Linked DNA regions of Botrimarina mediterranea. The protein of the gene in region 1 binds, or shares a complex with, the protein of each later gene. Links are inferred from orthologs where the notes say so. Each region holds a gene or a part of one and is shown in the gene's direction. Other genes may lie near its edges. The genes, in order: secA and secY.

Evidence for each region.
Region 2: the proteins of secA (region 1) and secY are in contact, whole or in part, in a crystal structure (PDB 3DIN), measured with the Thermotoga maritima proteins. The link is inferred for Botrimarina mediterranea from one-to-one orthologs. Residues at the interface, in WP_004082002.1 of Thermotoga maritima: Glu261, Ala262, Arg263, Lys300, Ala301, Arg302, Thr303, Ile304, Ile305, Leu323, Tyr324, Asp325, Pro326, Val329, Ser330, Tyr333, Ile336, Lys340, Phe345, Val349, Glu363, Phe364, Tyr374, Ser375, Gly376, Gly377, Glu393, Ile395, Thr482, Ser483; in WP_004081795.1 of Thermotoga maritima: Glu108, Gly109, Glu110, Glu111, Ala236, Glu237, Arg238, Arg239, Ile240, Thr241, Ile242, Gln243, Tyr244, Ala245, Arg246, Arg247, Val248, Thr249, Gly250, Arg251, Arg252, Val253, Tyr254, Gly256, Ala257, Ser258, Thr259, Tyr260, Leu261, Pro262.

What each region holds. Positions count from the first base shown.
Region 1 is NZ_CP036349.1:5,087,774-5,098,044, forward strand. The notes cover bases 5,714-9,978. They hold secA (preprotein translocase subunit SecA), read left to right. Parts: upstream 5,714-6,079; coding sequence 6,080-9,778; downstream 9,779-9,978. Also shown: Spa11_RS19555 (hypothetical protein), read right to left, coding at 1-289; Spa11_RS19560 (hypothetical protein), read left to right, coding at 687-1,157; Spa11_RS19565 (DEAD/DEAH box helicase), read left to right, coding at 1,144-2,928; Spa11_RS19570 (hypothetical protein), read left to right, coding at 3,250-3,732; Spa11_RS19575 (tetratricopeptide repeat protein), read right to left, coding at 4,139-5,542; Spa11_RS19585 (hypothetical protein), read left to right, coding at 10,111-10,271. UniProt on the Escherichia coli protein: Required for protein export, interacts with the SecYEG preprotein conducting channel.
Region 2 is NZ_CP036349.1:5,625,811-5,634,799, reverse strand. What follows is about bases 4,319-7,301. They hold secY (preprotein translocase subunit SecY), read left to right. Parts: upstream 4,319-5,120; coding sequence 5,121-6,482; downstream 6,483-7,301. Other genes in these bases: map (type I methionyl aminopeptidase), read left to right, coding at 7,192-7,301; Spa11_RS21655 (adenylate kinase), read left to right, coding at 6,606-7,181; rplO (50S ribosomal protein L15), read left to right, coding at 4,319-4,750. Also shown: rpsQ (30S ribosomal protein S17), read left to right, coding at 1-186; rplN (50S ribosomal protein L14), read left to right, coding at 280-648; rplX (50S ribosomal protein L24), read left to right, coding at 707-1,072; rplE (50S ribosomal protein L5), read left to right, coding at 1,193-1,753; Spa11_RS21690 (type Z 30S ribosomal protein S14), read left to right, coding at 1,852-2,037; rpsH (30S ribosomal protein S8), read left to right, coding at 2,159-2,560; rplF (50S ribosomal protein L6), read left to right, coding at 2,665-3,204; rplR (50S ribosomal protein L18), read left to right, coding at 3,295-3,663; rpsE (30S ribosomal protein S5), read left to right, coding at 3,729-4,232; more of rplO, read left to right, coding at 4,229-4,318; more of map, read left to right, coding at 7,302-8,094; rpmJ (50S ribosomal protein L36), read left to right, coding at 8,463-8,576; rpsM (30S ribosomal protein S13), read left to right, coding at 8,720-8,989. UniProt on the Escherichia coli protein: The central subunit of the protein translocation channel SecYEG. Consists of two halves formed by TMs 1-5 and 6-10.

The sequences.
Region 1 (10,271 bases):
GGTAATCGACCTGCACCTCGCTAAGGACCTCGGCCGCTTCGCGGCAGTTCTCGGCGAGTTGCGGGTTGGCGTCGCGCCAGCGCTGCATCTCTTCCTGGCGGCGGCGCTGCTGAGAGGTGAGCGCGCCCACCAGCTCTTCTAGCAACTCGTTGGTGCGGTCCTGGGCGGCGAGAACGTCCCGCAGCAACTCCGTTTGCTCGTCTTGGGCGGTCACGTGGGTCGGGCGTTGGGCGCCGGTCGTCACGTCGAGCTGCGAAAAGAGGTGCGGCAACAGGCTTTTTTCGCTCATCAAACGGCGACGGCTACTAGAGGAAAGCGCGGCCGGCAGTGCGGCGGGGCTTGATTGGCTGGCTAGCGAGGCTGGCGACCCCCTGCGATGGGGGCCGGGCGCCGCCGTCGGCGCCTCGGGAGGCAGCGACAGCGATCCAGCCAGTCTACCGAGGCCCGTCGGGCCGATCCAGCATCCGGCGCGACGACTTGAGGTCATTCAAGAGCTTTTCTTGCCGCCAAACCAGCGGCGGCGCCGCTGGCGCCGATAGAACGGGTCGCAACGAAAACGCGGACGCCTAAAGCGGGTCGGTCCCGCGTCCCGATCTCTTTATCGGAGGGACGACGCCGCCACCGTGCTAGCGGGGCGTCCCTGCTGTGCCTGCTCCCGTGCCTGCCACCTCCGACGAGACTCCCGAGTGACGGCCCCTCGTGATCCGCGACCCGCTGCGTTTGGCTACCTCTTGGTGGTGGAGGACGACCTCCACGGCTACACCGGCGGCCTGCTGGTCGTCTGCGACCGTGGCCGGCCGCTCGAGTTCCATTGCACCGAGCCGGTCCAGCCGAGCCGAGCGCAGCAGATCCTGTTCGGGCCGACGCTACGCGACTTCGTCTGCGGCGAGCAGATCGGCGGCGCCCTGATTGGCAAGTGCAAACTGCCGCTCTCGGTGCTGCTGGTGCTCGACGAGCCGACCGCCGGCGCCGGGCGCGCTGCGGGGGTTGAGACAATCATCCTTAACGATGAAACGCCGATCAACGCGTCGCTCCCCGAATCGCTAGCGGCGCTCGCGGACGCCATCGACCCGGCCGAGCCCTTTGATCGTGTCCGCGAAGCGATCCGCGAGGCGCAACGCCTGGTGACCGGAGGCGACGAACGTGCCGCCGCATGACGCCGACACGCCGGCGGCGAGCGTGCAGGTCACGAGCTGGTCGTGCGATGAGCTTTCGCACTGCGTTTCTAGAGACCTAAGCGATGGCTGCGTGCGGCCGCTCGCGCCAACGCGTTCGTACAACGCCGCGTCGCTGCGTGGTCGCGTGCTCGACGTGCTGTCGATGCCGCGGCCGTCGCTCGCCATCAAGACGCACGGCGCGGTGCTGCCGGAGGGTCAGGCGTGGCTCGCCGGCAAGATGTCGCCAAGCCTGCCGCGCAAGCCCCGCACCGACGCCGCGGAAGCGACCGAACGCCCAGCGCGGCGCACCCCTGTGCGACCGCCGGCGGATATGGTGAAGCTTGAGGACCGCTTGATGTGCGTCTTGCAGCCGCCGATCGAAGCGTTGTTGCGGGCCGAATCGTTACCGCTGCCGTTCGATGCGTTCCCGTACCAGATGGAGGGGGTCGCCTTCCTGTGCCCGCGGACCCACGCCGTCGTGGCGGACGAGATGGGCCTCGGCAAGACGATGCAGTCGATCACCGCCATGCGGGTGCTCGCGCATCGTGGCGAAGCGCGGCGGGTGCTGCTGGTGTGCCCCAAGCCGTTGGTGACCAACTGGCGCCGCGAGCTGCGGCTGTGGGCGCCGGAGTTGTCGGTCACGATCGTCGAAGGCTCGCCGGCGCGGCGGGAGTTCGCCTGGCGAAACGATACCTCCGTGGTCACCCTTGTCGGCTACGAAACGCTGGTGCGCGACGCGGCGATCGCGGCCGAGCGGCCGTACGACCTCGTGCTGCTCGACGAGTCGCAACGCATCAAGAACCCTGGCAGCGCAACCAGCTCCGCCGTCCGCGCTTTGGTGCGGAGCCGCAGTTGGGCGCTGACGGGGACGCCGATCGAAAACTCGCTCGATGACCTCGTGGGCATCTTCGAGTTCGTCTCGCCGGGCCTGTTACGTCCGGGCATGACGCCGCGCGCTGTCGGCGACGCGGTGCGCGACAGCGTGATCCGACGCACGAAGGACCTCGTGCTCGACGACATGCCGCCGAAGATGATCCACGACGCGTCGATCGACCTCTCGCCCGAACAGTGGGAGACCTATCAACGCGCCGAAGACGAAGGGGTCATCCGCCTCCGTGAGCTGGACGGCGCCGAGGGACGCGAGCTTACCATCCACCATGTCTTCGAGCTCGTGCTGCGACTCAAGCAGGTCTGCAACTTCGACCCCGTGACCGGCGCGAGCGCGAAGCTCGACCGACTCGAAGCCGACCTCGAAGAGTGCGTCGCCTCGGGCCGCAAGGCGATCGTCTTCAGCCAGTGGGTCGATACGGTCGAGCGGATCGCCGAGCGACTCGGCAAGTCGGGCCTGCGTTACGAGACCGAGCAGTACCACGGCCGCGTGCCGCACAAGCGCCGCGACGCGGTGCTGGATCGTTTCAAGAACGATCCCAACTGCCCCGTGCTGTTGATGAGTTACGGCGCGGGGAGCGTGGGGCTCAACTTGCAGTTCGCCAGCTATGTGTTCCTCTTCGACCGCTGGTGGAATCCGGCCGTCGAGGACCAGGCGATCAACCGCGCGCACCGCATCGGCGCCGCGGGGCCGGTGACGGTGACGCGGATGCTCGCCACCGGGACGATCGAAGACCGGATCGATCAGGTGCTGCAACAGAAGCGAGAGCTGTTCGACGAGGTCTTCCGCGACGGCGTCGGCGCCGGCTCGGCGGGGCTATCGCGCGACGAGTTGTTTGCGTTGTTTCCGCTACGCGGGCCTTCGGCGCGCGGGGCGGCGTAAGGGTTTACGGTTTCGGGTTTTGAGTCGCTGGTGATTCACTCCGGCCGCTGACGCTCACGGCTCGCCTATCGCTCACCGGCGAGCCGTGAGCGTCAGCAACCAGAGGGCGCCACGAGCGAATATTTCCTCTGCGTAACCTTTTACTCAAGCGCAAACTCTTCCATCAGATCCGTTTAGCGAAGCTCGCGACGCACAGCCGGTCGCTATTCGCTCCCCGCCCATCGCGCTTGCCATTGACAGCGCGGTAATGCTTGAGGGCCCTCCCCCCGCATGCCGCCGCCGACCGCTCGGCGCGGCCCCGCCTCCTGCGGAACCAATGGTATGAACGCCACTACGTTTCTCGTGCTGCGCACCGCGCTGACGGTCGCTGCGTTTCCTGGCATGAGCATGGCGGGGAACTGCCTGTTGAATCCGGTGACGACCTACACCAACGGCATGCCGCTGGCGTCTTCGACCTCGATGCGGAGCCACAACGTCTACTGGCAGGGGGACCCCGAGCGCATCGGTGAGTGTGACGGGCGTTACAACTGCCCCTGCCTCAACGACCTGCATTGCCGCCGGACGCCGTACATCGGCGGCACGGAGCCTCGGCTGGGCCAAGTCGAGCGGTTGCCGGACGGGATGGAGGAAGAGACCGCCGTCGTGCTAGGCGTCGTGTCAATCGACCCCACGGCGCCGCCACGTCGAGAGCTGGCGCCCTTGCCTGCCGCGCCGGCGGCGCCTGCTGCGGAGGGCGGGGTGTGGATCGACGCCCTGCAATCTTTGCAGCGGAAGATCATGATCGACCCCGAGAGAGGCTACTAGTCACCCTCCGCAGGCGGCGAAGTTTCTCTAAATTCGCCAGTCGTCACCGCCAGACCAGCCTCCTGACCGGGCGCGTCACTTTCGCTTTACCCGCGCCGATCGTCATGCCGATGACGGAGACGGGAGGGCGAAACACGGGCTCGTGTTTTGCTTCAGGACAAAGGTCGTGGCAGGTCGACGGATCGGCCTGTCACGACCTTTTTTGCTGCGCGGGCCGAAACGAATCGCGCAGAGACGCGGAGTCGCAGAGGGACCAAGTCGAGCCGGCCACGTAAGTGGTCGGAGGACTCACGCAAAGGCGCGAAGTTTGAGTTTTCACGTTGTTGGCGGCTTTGCGCCTTGGCGTGAGACTTATTGTTCAAATTCCCGCGTCTCTGCGCGAGAACTACGGTCCGCACAGCGGACCCTACAAAGTGCCGAGGATCTGCTCGGCTTCTTTGCGTTCGACGAAGATGCCCTGGTCGCTCTTGAGGGCCGACTCGAGCAGACGCTTGGCGTTGGTTTTGTCGTCGCGCACGAGGAGGATCTTGGCGAGCAGGAAGCTGCCGTCGGGGCTCAGCGCGCCGCCTTGCAGGCCTTGGCGGAGTGCGGCGGTGGCGTTGCGGGCGTCGCCGTTCTGGAACAGGACCCAGGCGAGCGTGACGTTGATGTCCGGGTTGTTCTGGTTCAGTTGTTGGTTGAGCTGAGCGAACTGCAAGGCGCGGGCCTTGGCGCCTTCGGCCTCGGACTCCAAGAGCACCAGCGAGAGCTGGTTGAGCACGTCACGGTTCATCGGCGACAGAGACAGGGCGCGCATCAGGTACTGCTCGGCCGCCTTGTTGTCGCCAGCCATCCGGGCGGTGACGCCCGACAGCAGCCAGACGCTGTCAACGTTGGTGGCGACTTCGCGAGCCTTCTTGAGCACCGTCTCGGCCTTCTGCAACTGGTTGGCCTTCACGAGGGCCTGCGCGTAGGCGATCAGCGTCGTCTGGTCTGTGCCGCTCTCGCTGAACGCCTTCTCGAACGACTGCATGGCGCGGTCCGTCTTGCCGTTGCGGCTGTACATCAGCGCCGCTGAGACGTACGGGCTAGGCAACTCCTTGTTCAGCTCCTTGGCCTTCTTGAAAGCCGCGAAGCCCTCGGCGTCTTTGGCGTCGGTCTGGAACTGGAACAGCACCTGGCCGAGCCGCTGGTAGGCGCTGGGCTCTTCGGGGTCTTGCTCGATCCACTTGCGGAGGTCGCTCTCGGCCTGCTCCCAGTCTTGGCGACGCTCGCCGATGATGGCCCGGCCGCGGTAGGCGCGGATCTCGAACTGCCGCTTGCGCTTAGCGTTGGCGTCGTAGGACTGGATCATCGAGACGGCCTTGTCGAATAGGGCGTCGGCCTCGATGGTCCGCCCGCCGGCGAGGGCCTCTTCGGCGAGCAGCAGGTAGGGCTCCGGATCACCTGCCGAGTCCTCTTGGACGGCTTGCTCAAGAGCCGGCCGCACGCCAGCGGCGTTGCCCGACAGCAATTGCAGTTTGGCCATCAGCACGCCGACGGGCGGCAGCTTCGGGTCCTTCTGCACCGCTCGCTCGAGGAACGTGCGGGCCGAGAGCTGGTCGCGGTTGCGGAACCGTTGGATCGCCTCGGCGACGTCGCTGTAGCGGGCGTCGCTGGGGTTGCTGACGCTATCACCGATGAGGGCGGCGATGTCGATCGCCCCCATCGCGCCTTCGGCGGCTTCGGGCTGGGCCTGCTGAGCGACGGCTGCCCCTGACAGGACGAGGGCGGCGAAGCCCGCCGCAGCAGCGACGCGGAGCGGGAAGAAAACTCGGCTGACAGCGGACATGGGGTCCTCTTGAGGCAAGCCCTGGAAGGGTCGGGTGCTATCGCATGAAAAGTGATGGGATGCCGAGACTTAGGGCGGCTTCCGCCACCTAAGTCGCCGGTCGGCAGGACGGAGTTCCCCCCGTCTGGTGGTCACAGCTTACCGCAAGGTTGGACTTCGGGCACGGTGGTGGAACGGGCATTGCACATGAAAAGCCCGCCGCAGGGCGTATCGGCTGCCGAGTCGAGCGGTTATGCGGAGTTGGCAACCTCTCCAGGGGGGTGGCTAAATCCAGCGTTGACCCTGCCTTCAAATTGCGATAAACTTTTGTTCCACAAGTAGTTACGACACAAAGCAGGGCCCATCGGCCCCGCCGACGCTTGCGACGCAGCCGCGAGGCATGCGCTGAACCGTCCCCCCTCCGCCACACCGCCCGCCAGGGTGCGAGAGTGCGGGAGGGTCCGCCAGTTTGGCAGGTGAGCCTGGAGCTCCCTCCGCTACCGCAATCCCAGCGTCGCCTCCCTCTCCCCGCACACCGCTACTTAGTCCAGGCTCGCCATGGAGCTGCTCGAACGCATCTGGGAAACCCTCGGCACGATCATCAACGCGGTCCTCGGCCGCTTTGAACGGACCGTGACGGGCATCTTCGGCTCGGCCAACGCCCGCAACCTGCGGAAGCTGGACCCGAAAGTCGCGGCGATCAACGCCCTGGCGCCAAAGTACGCGGCGATGAGCGACGAGGAGCTGCGCGAGCAGACAGTGCTCTTCCGCAAGCGGCTGGAGCAAGGCGAGACGCTCGATGACCTGCTGGTCGAAGCGTTCGCCGTCTGCCGCGAGGCGGGCACGCGGTTCCTCGGCATGAAGCACTACGACGTGCAGCTGATCGGCGGCATGATCCTCCACTCGGGCGCCATCGCCGAGATGGTGACCGGTGAGGGCAAGACCCTCACCGCGACGCTGCCGGCGTATCTGAACGCGCTCGCCGGGAGCGTTCACGTCGTCACGGTGAACGACTACTTGGCCCGCCGCGACATGGAGTGGATGGGCCCGCTGTTCACGAACCTTGGCCTCACCGTCGGCGCGATCTACTCGGGGATGGAGCCCGACGAGCGTCAGGACGCCTACGCCTGCGACATCACCTACGGCACGAACAACGAGTTCGGCTTCGACTACCTGCGTGACAACATGCGTGTGGCGGCGCTCGGCGACGACCGCTTCCCGAAGCACGCGCAGCAGGCGCAAGGGAGGTTGCATTACGCGATCGTTGACGAGGTGGACAACATCCTCATCGACGAGGCGCGGACGCCGCTGATCATCTCGGGCCCGGCCCAAGACGACGTCACGAAGTACCAGAAAGCCGACCGCGTCGCCCGCGCGCTGAAGCCCGGCCTGCACTTCGAGGTTAAAGAGAAAGAGCACACGGCCAACCTCACCGAGGAAGGCGTCCGCGAGGCGGAGAAGCTCGCCGGCGTCGAGAGCTTCTACACGGCCGGCAACATGCAATGGCCGCACCTGATCGACAACTCGCTCAAGGCCCACCACCTCTACAAGCGCGACGTGAACTACGTTGTCGCCGACGGCCGCGTGGTGATCGTCGACGAGCACACGGGCCGCCTGATGGAAGGCCGCCAGTGGTCCGACGGCTTGCACCAGGCGGTCGAGGCCAAAGAAGGCGTCCAGATCAAGCAGGAGAACCAGACCCTCGCCACGATCACGCTGCAGAACTTCTTCAAGCAGTACAAGAAGCTCAGCGGCATGACGGGCACCGCCCTCACCGAGGCCGGAGAGTTCTGGCAGATCTACAAGCTCGACGTCATCGGCATCCCCACCAACCGGCCGATGCAACGCATCGAGTTCCCGGACGTGATCTACGGGACCGAAAAGGAGAAGTTCGAAGCGCTCGCCGACGAGATCGAGCGCGTCAACAAGCACACGACCGTCGAGCTGAAGAACGGCGAGTGGTTCATCGGCACGCTGATCAAGGAAACGGATACCGAGGTTGAGCTTCAGCTCGCCGCGAAGAAAGAGACCAAGACTTTTGAGAAGTCGAAGGTCAAGCACGTCCAGCTCCCCGGTCGGCCGATCCTCGTCGGCACCGTGTCGATCGAGAAGTCGGAACGGCTGTCGCGGCTACTCGAGCAACGCGGCGTCAAGCACGAGCTGCTCAACGCCAAGCAGCACAAGCGCGAGGCGGAGATCGTCTCGCAGGCCGGCCGGCTGGGCGTCGTCACGATCGCCACAAACATGGCGGGCCGTGGCACCGACATCGTCTTGGGAGGCAACCCCGAGACCATGGCGTGGGCCCGCCTGCAAGAGAAGTACGCCTCGCGCCTCGACGTGCCGAACGAAGAGTGGGACGAACTGGTCAAGTCGATCGACCAAGAGTTCGGCATGAAGACGCAGGGCAAGGAAGTCAAAGAGCTGGGCGGCCTCTACATCATCGGCACCGAACGCCACGAGGCGCGCCGCATCGACCTCCAGCTCCGCGGCCGTTCGGGCCGGCAGGGCGACCCCGGTTCGAGCCGGTTCTTCCTGTCGCTCGAAGACGACCTGCTGCGAATCTTCTTCGGCGATTGGGTCCGCAAGATGATGCAGTCGCTCGGCCTCAAGGACGGCGAGCCGATCGAGTCGGGCATGGTCCAACGCCGCATCGAAGGCGCTCAGAAGAAGCGCGAGGAGATGAACTTCGAGGCGCGGAAGAGCCTGCTCGAGTACGACGAGGTCATGAACTCGCAGCGGCAGCGCGTCTACGGCTACCGCCAGCAGATCCTCGACGGCGCCAACACCCGCGGCCTGCTGCTGGACATGATCCACGAGCAGATCGACCAGCGCCTCGACGTGCTGCTCGACGCGAAGTACGGCATCGAGTCGTTCTCCGCCGGCGCCGGCAAGGCGTTCGGCGTCGAGCTCGACCCGCGTGACTTCCGTAACCTGTCGTTCGAAGAGGCCGACCGCCTCGCCCACGACGAGGCCGAACGCCAAGCCGAGGCGCAGATCTTCGACGCCATCGAAGAGAACCTGCCGGCCGACGACGAGGCGGAATGGAACTGGGACGCGATCACCAAGTGGGCCAACGCCCGGTTCGGCCTCAACCTGCGTGACCGCGACCTCAAGAAGGTCGGCCGCGATCACCTCTCGACCGAACTGATCGAACGGGCCAACGAAGCGCTCGCCAAGGTCGATCTGTCGGGCGGCGAGCCGCTGCTGAAGCCGAGCTTCGGCGTTGATTCGGCGTGCGCCTGGATGCGCGACAAGTTCGGCGTGCTGCTCGACCCGGCGGAGCTCGCCCCGCTGGAGCCGGACCAGATCAAGCAGGTCGCTCACGAGCGTACCGAGCAGGCCTACGACGCCCGCGAGGCGGAGTACCCGGTCCTGGCGGCGATGTACCGCTTCGGCGCCAAGCAACAGACGCTCGACCGCGACGGGTTGGTCGATTGGTCGTCGCGCCGCTTCGGCGTCAACGTCTCGTTGGACGACCTCAAGAGCAAGCAACGCGAAGAGATCCGCCAGCAGCTCATCGAGTACAGCCGCGAGTCGAACGCCCATGCGGCGAAGGTCGCGGCGGACGCGCAGAGCCGCGTCGAGATGCTGTTCAAGTCGGCCGACTCGAAGGCGACGCTGGCGTCGATCGGCGGCGCCGAGGAGAAGCTCACCGAGTTCGCCGCTTGGCTCGAGAACGAGACGGGGGACGCGCTCGACACGGCGGCCTTCGCCAAGCTCACCCGCGCCGAAGCGACGCGCCTCGTGGACCGGATGGTCGAGGACCGCTACCGCCCCGAGATGCGTCGCATGGAGCGGCAGCTGTTGCTGCAAGTGCTCGATCAGGGTTGGAAGGAACACCTGCTGGCGATGGACCACCTGCGGTCGAGCGTCGGCCTGCGGGGCTACGCGCAAGTCGACCCGAAGGTCGAGTACAAGCGCGAAGGCATGCGGATGTTCGAGCAGATGTGGGACTCGGTCGGGGCCTACGTCACCGACCTGGTGTTCCGCATGGAGCAGCTCAACGAGGACTTCGTGTCGAACACCTGGGCCGAGGCGACCGCCAAGCACGAGTCGGCCAGCACGCTCAGCGAAGCCGCGAGCCAACAAGAGCAGCAGGCCGACCCGGACGACCCGACGCAGTCGCAGTCCGACGCCAAGCCCGAGCCGATCCGCAACCGCGACCAAAAAGTCGGCCGCAATGACCCGTGCCCCTGCGGCAGCGGGAAGAAGTACAAGCAGTGCTGCTTGCGGGCGGGGTCGGGTTCTGCTGCCTGAGGAAGGGAGCCGCAGATGGACGCAGATGAACACGGATGGCTTTCGCCTGAGAAAGCCAGACGACTAAGAAGAACAAATTACTTCCTATGCTTCATCTGCATCCTGCAAGGCCTCCTCGCTTGGAACGCTAGCCATTCGAAGTGGGAAGCGCTCGAGCGCCAGCGGCAATTTTACGAACAGCAGCAGCCCGTCTCTGTCCCACCAGCTGAGAATCTTCAGCCCGTCCCGCGCATCGACTTGCCGATCACCTGATATTCCGTCCTGTTAGACATCCGCGTTTATCTGCGTCCATCTGCGGCTCCTTCCTGAAATAGAGACAGCCGACCATGCCGATGCGATTCCGCCTTGCGACGCTGCTAACGATTGGGCCTCTGCTGGCGCTTGTCGTCGCCCTGGCTTCGTGGGTGATTGTTCTGCGGGCACAGTTGGTGGAGTTGGAGCAGCGCGTCACGGTGCTCGAATTGACGCCGCCACTGACTACAATGGCCGGAGA
Region 2 (8,989 bases), 530 kb from region 1 along the record:
ATTATCGAGTGCCCGCCGAAGTCGAAGCTGAAGCGCTGGGAGCTGGTGCGAGTGGTCGCCAAGAACCAAGCGGTGGACCTCGTCGCGCTGCGTGCGGCGCAGAAGGCTCAGCTCGCTGCCGAAGCGTCTTCGGGTGCCGAGGGGCAGCAGGCGGCTGATAGCCAGCAATCCGGCGCCGAGGGTTGAAAGCGGAACGATTCCCGTCGTTGGTAGCGCTCTTTGTGAGTCGCTCGCCCCGACGATCCACCGAGCGGACAACGCGGTAAACGAGAAGTCACGATGATCCAGATGCAGTCGCGGCTGAACGTCGCGGACAATACCGGCGCCAAGGAAGTGATGTGCGTGAAGGTGCTCGGCGGCAGCCGACGCCGCTTCGCGGGCTTGGGCGACGTCATCGTCTGCAGCGTTAAGAGCGTCATTCCCGGCAGTGAAGTGAAGAAGAAGGCGGTTGTCCGTGGCGTGATCGTCCGGACAAAGGCGCCGACGCGCCGCACCGACGGCAGCTACGTCCGCTTCGACACCAACGCGATCGTCTTGATCGACAAAGATAACAACCCGCGTGGCACGCGGATCTTCGGCGCTGTGGCCCGCGAGCTCCGCGACCGCAAGTTCATGAAGATCGTCAGCCTCGCAAACGAAGTCGTTTGACCCAACATGAGGTTAACCCCCGTTCGTTGACCGGGGGTTAAATCAGCGGAAAGCAACCATGCTTATTAAAACAGGTGACACCGTCGAAGTGCTTGCCGGCGCCTCCAAGGGCGTTCGTGGCAAGGTGATCAAGGTCGACCGTGAAGCCGGCAAGGCGCTCGTCGAGGGCGTCAATAAGGTGTTCAAGCACGTCAAGCGGAGCCAGAAGCACCCGCAAGGCGGCCGCTTGAGCAAGGAGATGCCGATCGACATCTCGAAGGTGCAGTTCTGCTGCGAAAGCTGCGGCAAGCGCGCCCGCCTGGGCCTCCGCTACACCGACGAGGGCGCGAAAGAACGCTTCTGCAAGAAGTGCGACACGACGGCCGGCGAGATCGCCCCGCCGAAGGCCGCCTACGCCAAGAAGCCAGTCGCCGCCAAGAAGTGAGCCCGATCTGAGTGAGCACAGCCTGGTGCTCACGCCAGGCAGTCAGCAGAACCAAGAAGTCAGCAAGAACAAGCCACGTCCAGCCGCCGGAAGTTTCCCGGCTAGCCAAGCAGAACGAAGATGATCGCCACCGCCCGTCTCAAAGACCGCTACGAGAGCGAAGTCCTGCCGCAGCTCAAAGAGCAGCTCGGACGGGAGAATCGCTTGTCGCTGCCGCGTCTGGATAAGATCGTCGTCAGCATGGGCGTCGGTTCGGCCATCAGCGACAAGAAGCACATCGAGGAAGCGACGTCGGCTCTGGCGGACATCACCGGTCAGAAGGCGATGGTCTGCAAGGCTCGAAAGTCAGTGGCGGGTTTCCGCCTCCGCGAAGGGATGGCGATCGGCGCCAAGGTGACGCTCCGCGGTGTGCGGATGTACGAGTTCCTCGACCGCCTGATCTCGATCGCTCTGCCGCGGGTCCGCGACTTCCGTGGCGTGAAGAAGAAGGCGTTCGATGGGCAGGGGAACTACAGTCTCGGCCTCACCGAGCAGCTGGTGTTCCCAGAGCTCAACCCCGACAAGTACACCCGCCCGCAGGGCATGAACATCGCGATCTGCACCCGTGGTGCGACGGACGACGAGGCCCGGCTGATGCTGGAGATGCTCGGCTTCCCGTTCCAGCGCGAAGAGAACAACTGAGCATCGAGTGGCAAGCCGAGGCGCGATAAGCGGCCTTGATTTCAATCCAACTGAAGAACCTTGGCGTCGCAGACGCCCAACCCACTAGCCGGCCCAGTATGGCAAGCAAGTCGAAGATCGCCAAAGCCGAGAGGAAGCCGAAGTTCAGCACACGGCGTGAGTGCCGTTGCAAGCTTTGCGGACGCCCTCGCGCTGTGTACCGCAAGTTTGGCATTTGCCGGATTTGCTTCCGCAAGTTGGCCGACCGGGGATTGATCCCAGGCGTTCGCAAGGCGAGCTGGTAACCGATTGTTCGACGGCTAGAGATTAGATCGTCGAGCGAAGCTGCGAGTTTTACGTATCCAATTCACCCCGATGTTTTCTTCGCGGCGCCGTCCGCCGGCCCCCTGAGGAGTCCCTCCCGCGATGTTGACCGACCCGATCGCTGACATGCTCACCCGCATCCGCAACGCGGTACGCGTCGAGCGTTCCGCCGTGCAAATGCCGATCTCTAAGGTGAAGCGCGGCCTAGCCGAAGTGCTCAAGCGAGAGGGGTACATCTGGGACTGGACCGAGGAGGAGGTCGAGGGCCAGCCCGTCAAGCAGCTCCGCCTAGACCTGAAGTACGGTCCCAATGGCGAGCGTGTGATCCAGACGATCCGCCGTGTGAGCAAGCCTGGTCGCCGCGTTTATCAGCAGGCGAAGGGTTTGCGTCCGGTGCTCAACGGCCTAGGGATCTCGATCGTTAGCACTAGCCGCGGCGTCCTGAGCGACCGCGAAGCGCGTCAGAAGAACCTGGGTGGCGAAGTGCTCTGCGAACTGTGGTAAGAAGGTAGCGTTTAGCTGTCAGCCATCGGCTTTCAGCCTTATTAGATACACGATTCCATCCTTGAGCTGACCGCTGACAGCTGACCGCTGACAGCTCTTAAGCAATGTCCCGACTCGGCAAGAAACCTGTTGCGATCCCCAGTGGCGTCAAAATCGACGTTGCCAATGACCGCACCATCACCGTCGAAGGCAAACTCGGCAAGCTGACCTATCAGCATCGCCCCGAGGTGTCGATCGCCGTTGAGGACAATGAGATCGTCGTGACGCGTGGCGGCGAAGACCGCGCCGACCGGGCCTTCCACGGCCTGACCCGCGCGCTGCTCGCGAACATGGTGGTCGGCGTTTCGCAGGGCTACGAGAAGAAGCTCGAGATCCAGGGCGTCGGCTACCTCGGCGCTATCTCGGGTGACACGCTCCAGCTCCGCGTCGGCTTCGCCAACGAGATTCAGAAGAAGATTCCCGGCGACTTACAAGTCACTTGCCCGGACCAGACCCACATTGTCATCAAGGGGCTGGATAAGCAGCGTGTCGGCCAGTTCGCCGCCGAAGTCCGTGCGGTGCGTAAGCCGGAGCCTTACAAGGGCAAGGGCATCCGCTACGAAGGCGAGCAGGTCCGTCGTAAGGCCGGTAAGGCAGCGAAGTAACGTCCGTCACCCTGCTAAGCGACAATCCGCTCGCGGCCACGCGGCGCCAAAATACAAAACCATCCGATCGCCAACGATCCGATCGATACCATGGACAAGCAAAAAGCCCTCAACAAACAGCGCACGCGACGCAAGTTCCGTGTCCGCAAGCGCCTCCTCGGAACGGCAGAGCGGCCGCGTCTCTGCGTCACCCGCACGCTGCGTAACATCGCGGTGCAGTTGGTCGACGACGATGCCGGCAAGACCCTGGCCGCCGTTTCGACGCAGGACAAGCAGCTGGGCAGTACGGTGAAGTACGGCGGCAACGCCGACGCCGCCGCCGCCGTGGGCAAAGCGATCGCCGAGAAGGCGACCGCCGCTGGCTTCAAAGCGGTCTGCTTCGACCGCGGCCCTTACAAGTACCACGGCCGCGTCGCGGCCCTGGCGGACGCGGCCCGCGAAGCCGGTCTCGAGTTCTGATCCAACGCAACATGCCGGCTAGCCTTCAGGTCTAGCCCCTTACCTCTAGCATCTAGCCTCTCCCCATGGCCCGCGAACGACGCGAAAAGACCGAACGCCAGCAGGGCGAACTGTCCGAGAACGTGGTGAAGATCAAGCGCTGCAGCGCCGTCGTGAAGGGCGGCCGCCGCTTCAGCTTCGCCGCGCTCGTGGTGGTCGGTGACAACAAGGGCAAGGTCGGCCACGGCTACGGCAAGGCCAACGAAGTCCCGCCCAGCGTCGAGAAGGCCCGCAAGGCCGCGATGCGGAACATGATCGCCGTCCCGATGCAGGGCTCGACGATCCCGCACACGGTGAAGGGCACCTATGGCGGCGCCGAGGTGATCCTCGTGCCGGCCTCCGAAGGTACGGGTGTGATCGCCGGCGCCGCGGTGAAGGCCGTCTGCGAGTCGGCCGGCATCCACGACATTCTTACCAAGAGCTTCGGCTCGAATAATCCGGTCCCGCTCGTTAAGGCGACGATCGAAGCCCTTAAGAAGCTCCGTACGAAGGCCGACATCGAGCGGCTCCGGGGAGTTACGTTGTCATGATTCTGAACGAAGTCCACCGCGGTATTACCAAGAATCGCGCCCGCAAGCGTATCGGTCGTGGCCCGGGTTCCGGCCACGGCAAGCTCGCCGGTCGCGGCCGCAATGGCGCCGGTCAGCGCGCGGGCTCGAAGCCGCACGCGATGTTCGCCGGCGGTCAGACCCGCATCTGGCAGCGCATCCCGAAGCGCGGCTTTAACAACAAGTGGGCCAAGACGGTCGTCGTGGTCAATTTGGGCGAGATCGACGCGGCGTTCGACGCTGGCGCCGAGGTGACGATCGAGGCCCTGGTGGCCAAGAACGTCGCCAAGGGGCGTTTCGACGAGCTGAAGGTCCTGGGCGACGGCGAGCTGACCAAGAAGGTCAAGATCAGCGCGCACCGCTTCAGCAAATCGGCCGTTGAGAAGATCGAGAAGGCGGGCGCCGAGATGGTAGTGGTCCCCGGCCCCAAGCCGGTGATCGAGAAGCAACGGGCGATCCGCGCTGAGAAGAAGGCGGCTGCCGCCGCGAAGAAGTCGTGAGTCCTGCGGTGCTCGCTTCGATGAAGTGGGCCGGAGGGGCTCTGTTGCAGTTAAGTTGGGCTGGAGTTGAGTTGGCTCTGCTGAAGTTGTAGCCGCCGGATTCGTGAGGGCGGCCTGCGCACCGGCGGGCTTGCATCGAAACGGCCCCGCGGCCTAATGTCTTAGGTTCGGTGGAGGCTCCCGGTTCGCCGCGAGTCTCTCTCAGCGGGGCGGGCCTCCTGAAAAGGGAGTCGGCTCTGCCGGGGGACACGGTCTTCGTGGCTGCCAACCGCCCCATAATTTCCAACGGCCCGACGCTTGTAGGCGGCTCCACGTTTCGAGGCCCAACGCGTCACGGTCCGCACAGGCACAACGGATTGCGTTCTTACCCATGTTCGAGAAGCTCCGCGTCGTCTGGCAGATCCCCGAGCTTCGTAAGAAGATTCTGCTGACGCTTTTTCTGCTCGGCGTCTATCGGGTGGGCTTTCAGATCAGCCTGCCGATTGTTGATACCGAGAAGATCCAGCAGTTCCAGCAGTCTCAGGGCGGCCTTAATGGCATGCTCCAACAAGTGGCGATCCTCAGCGCCAGCAAGCTGAACGACATCACGATCTTCGGCCTGGGCATCATGCCCTACATCTCCGCCTCGATCATCTTCCAGCTGCTCGGGAGCGTGATTCCGTCATTGGAAGCCCTCCAGAAGGAGGGCGAAGCGGGTCGTAAGAAGATCAATGAATACACGCGGTACGCGACGGTCTTTCTCTGTTTGATCCAGAGTTGGTTCTTCGTGACGTCGTTCGCGAACTCGCAGGGGCTGGTGTCGGCGGAGTTCGTGAACTCCGCGACCGGTAATATGTATTTAGGGTGGACGGTCGTCTCGGTCCTTACCATGACGGCGGGCACCATCTTTTTGATGTGGCTCGGCGAACAGATCGACGAGTACGGCATCGGCAACGGCATCAGCCTCCTGATCATGGCGGGCATCCTCGCCCAGATGCCTTACGCCGGCTTGGAGCTCTACCAGATTTCGTCGCTGACGCTGGGCGATGCGGCGAAGCTCGACCCCCCGCGACTGATGCTGCTGGCGGCGATGTTCATCGGCGTCGTGGTGGGCACGGTCTTCATCACGCTCGGCCAACGACGCATCACGATGCAGAGCGCCAAGCACCAGCGCGGGCGCCGCGTCGTCGGCGGCGGCAAGAGCTACCTGCCGCTCAAGGTCAACCAGGCGGGCGTCATGCCGATCATCTTCGCGAGCAGCCTGCTGATGTTCCCGGGCCTGTTCCTCCAGCAACTCGACCCGATGGTGCAGGGCTGGGACGACGGTTTCTGGAAGTCGCTCTTCTCGGGTCTCGCCGGGGCGTTCAACCAGCAGTCGTTCTTCTACAACCTGCTGTTCCTCGTGCTGATTTACTTCTTCTGTTACTTCTGGACCGCCATCACCTTCAACCCGAAGGACATGTCGGAGAACCTGAAGAATTTCGGTTCCTTCATCCCGGGCTACCGTCCGGGTAAGCGGACGGCGGACTACCTCGAGAAGGTGATGTTCCGGATCACCTACGTCGGCGCCGGCTTCCTGGCGTTGATCGCGATCATCCCGTCGCTGATCGTCACGGGGCTCAACGTGCCTTGGGGCATCGCGATGTTCTACGGCGGCACGAGCCTGCTGATCGCGGTGAGCGTCGCGTTCGACTTGGTGCAGAAGATCGATAGCCACTTGGTGATGCGGAACTACAAAGGCCTGCTGGAGTAGGCGGCTGCTGGGGAGCACGAGGACGCTCATCGCGCGCTCGCTGGGGAATCACCGGCGTGAAATGAAGGCGACTGTTATCAGGCGCCAGAGATCGCCGGCCCGCCGGCGGAGGGACGCGGAACTATGCGAGTTGTCTTCATCGGACCCCCAGGAGCAGGCAAGGGCACCCAAGCGGTCCGCGTCGCCGAGCACCTGGGCGTCAAGCAACTCTCGACCGGCGACGTGCTTCGCCAAGCCCGTGATCGCCACGAGCCGATCGGCTTGGAGGCCGGTAAGTATCTCGACAAGGGCCACCTTGTGCCCGACGCGATGGTTGTCGCCATCGTCAGCGACCGGCTCGCCAAGGACGACTGCGCCAAAGGCTACCTGTTCGACGGGTTCCCCCGGACGCTTGGCCAGGCCGAGGCGCTCGACGACCTGCTCGTCGATTGCGGGGCGCCCCTCGACGCGGCGATCGAGTTCGTCGTCCCGGAGGACGAGCTGTTCAACCGGCTCCACGACCGCGGCCGCTCGGACGACAGCGAGGCGACCATCCGTGAGCGACTGCGGCACTACGCGGTCCTGACGGCGCCGCTGGCGGAGTATTACGATAACCGAGGCGTGCTGCGGTGCGTCGATGCGGTCGGCACGCCCGACGAGGTCTTCAAGCGGGTCTGCGACGCGCTCGATGACATCCGGGCCAAAGCGGCGAAGCGTTAGGCTCGCCTTTTTGAACGCTTGCCGTGAGTCGCGTCGTGCCGACGCCGAGCAACGCCAACCAGTCAATCCACCTTCAAAGCAGCAAGCAGCGGCCAGCGCGGTGATCCAGCTCAAGTCCGAACGCGAAATCCGGTTGATGCGCCGGTCGGGCTTGGCCGTGTGGAAAGCCCACCAGATCGCCACGGAGATGGTCCGGCCCGGCGCCACGACGCGCGAGATCGACGCCGCCATCGCCGCGTATTTCAAGAGCCGGGGCGGCACGCCGCTGTTCCTCAACTACCCCAACCACGACGAAGGGAAGCCCGCCTTCCCGGCTGTCACCTGCATGTCGAAGAACGACGCGGTCGTCCACGGCATCCCGGACGACGTTCCGCTCAAAGAGGGGGACATCCTCAGCCTCGACACGGGCGTGCGGATCGGCGGCTGGTGCGGCGACGCGGCCTACACCTACAAGGTGGGCGAGGTCGCTCCCGACGTGCAGCGGTTGCTCGACTGCACGCAGGCGGTCCTCGACCTGGCGTTCGACCTGCTTTGCGTGAAGACGCGCTGGAGCCAGGTCGCCTCGACGATGGAGCGGTACGTCAAAGACCACGGCTTCTCGTCGGTCGAGAACTTCGTGGGTCACGGCATCGGCCGCAAGATGCACGAGGACCCGCAGGTGCCGAACTTCGTGAGCCGCTCGCTCCGCGGGCGGGGCGATTTCCGGATCGAGCCGGGGCTGGTGATCGCCGTGGAGCCGATGGTGAACATGGGGAGCAAGCAGGTGAAGATGCTCCGCGACCACTGGACCCAGGTCACGATCGACGGGAAGCCGAGCGCCCATTTCGAGCACACGATCGCGATCACCAGGGACGGGCCTAAGCGGCTCACCGAAGCGCCGGCGGACGACGAGTTGGAGTTGTTGGAGGATTGAGGCGGGGACCGTCCTGGTGGTTCGGCCGGGGGCTTCCGCCCGCGGCTGAGGCGTCTCGGTTGCGTGATCCAACTTTTGGGTCTTAGCCGGGTGGCGGCAGCCCCCGGTCCGCAGCGCAACCCCGCCCGTCGCCCCGCTTTACCCAACCGACCCGCTTGCCGAGACAGAAACCTTGACAAGAGGGGTTGAACAACCCTAGCGCCATCCCCTATTATCCTCGATTCTCTACGTTTCCCGGGCCCCGATAGGGCGCCGCGGGGGAACAACTCCAGAAAACAAGCGACGCGCCTACGGTCCCGGCTGCTTCAGCGGGGCCGCCACGTGTCGCCCACCGGCGGTCGCCCTACGCGGCCACAAGCGAGATACCGATGAAAGTCCGAGCCAGCGTTAAACGGATCTGCGCCAAGTGCAAGGTCGTGAAGCGTCGCGGCGTGATCCGTGTCGTTTGCGAAAACCCGCGTCACAAGCAGCGGCAAGGCTGACGTGTTTCTGCCCGGCGGTTGCGACCCGCCTGGGCGGGATGGCTGGCCGGGCGGTTGCAACCCACCCAGGCCGGCAAAGTCTGTCGAGCAGCAGTTCCCATTCAACGATTCCTCCAAGCAGTCTTCTTCGAAGAGCGTTCTCAATGCCACGTCTCCAAGGTGTCGACATCCCCGGCGACCGTCCGACGGTGATCTCGTTGCAGTACCTCTATGGCGTCGGCCCTCGGGTCGCCCGCGAGTTGTGCGAGAAGGCCGGCGTCAATCCGACGGCCCGCGCCCGTGAGATGACCGAGGACGAGGCGGCTCGCATCGCCGCTCTGTTGGACAAGGACTACACGGTCGAGGGTCAGCTCCGTCGGCAGGTGTCGCAAAACATCGCCCGCCTGCGGGACATCGCCTGCTATCGCGGCGTG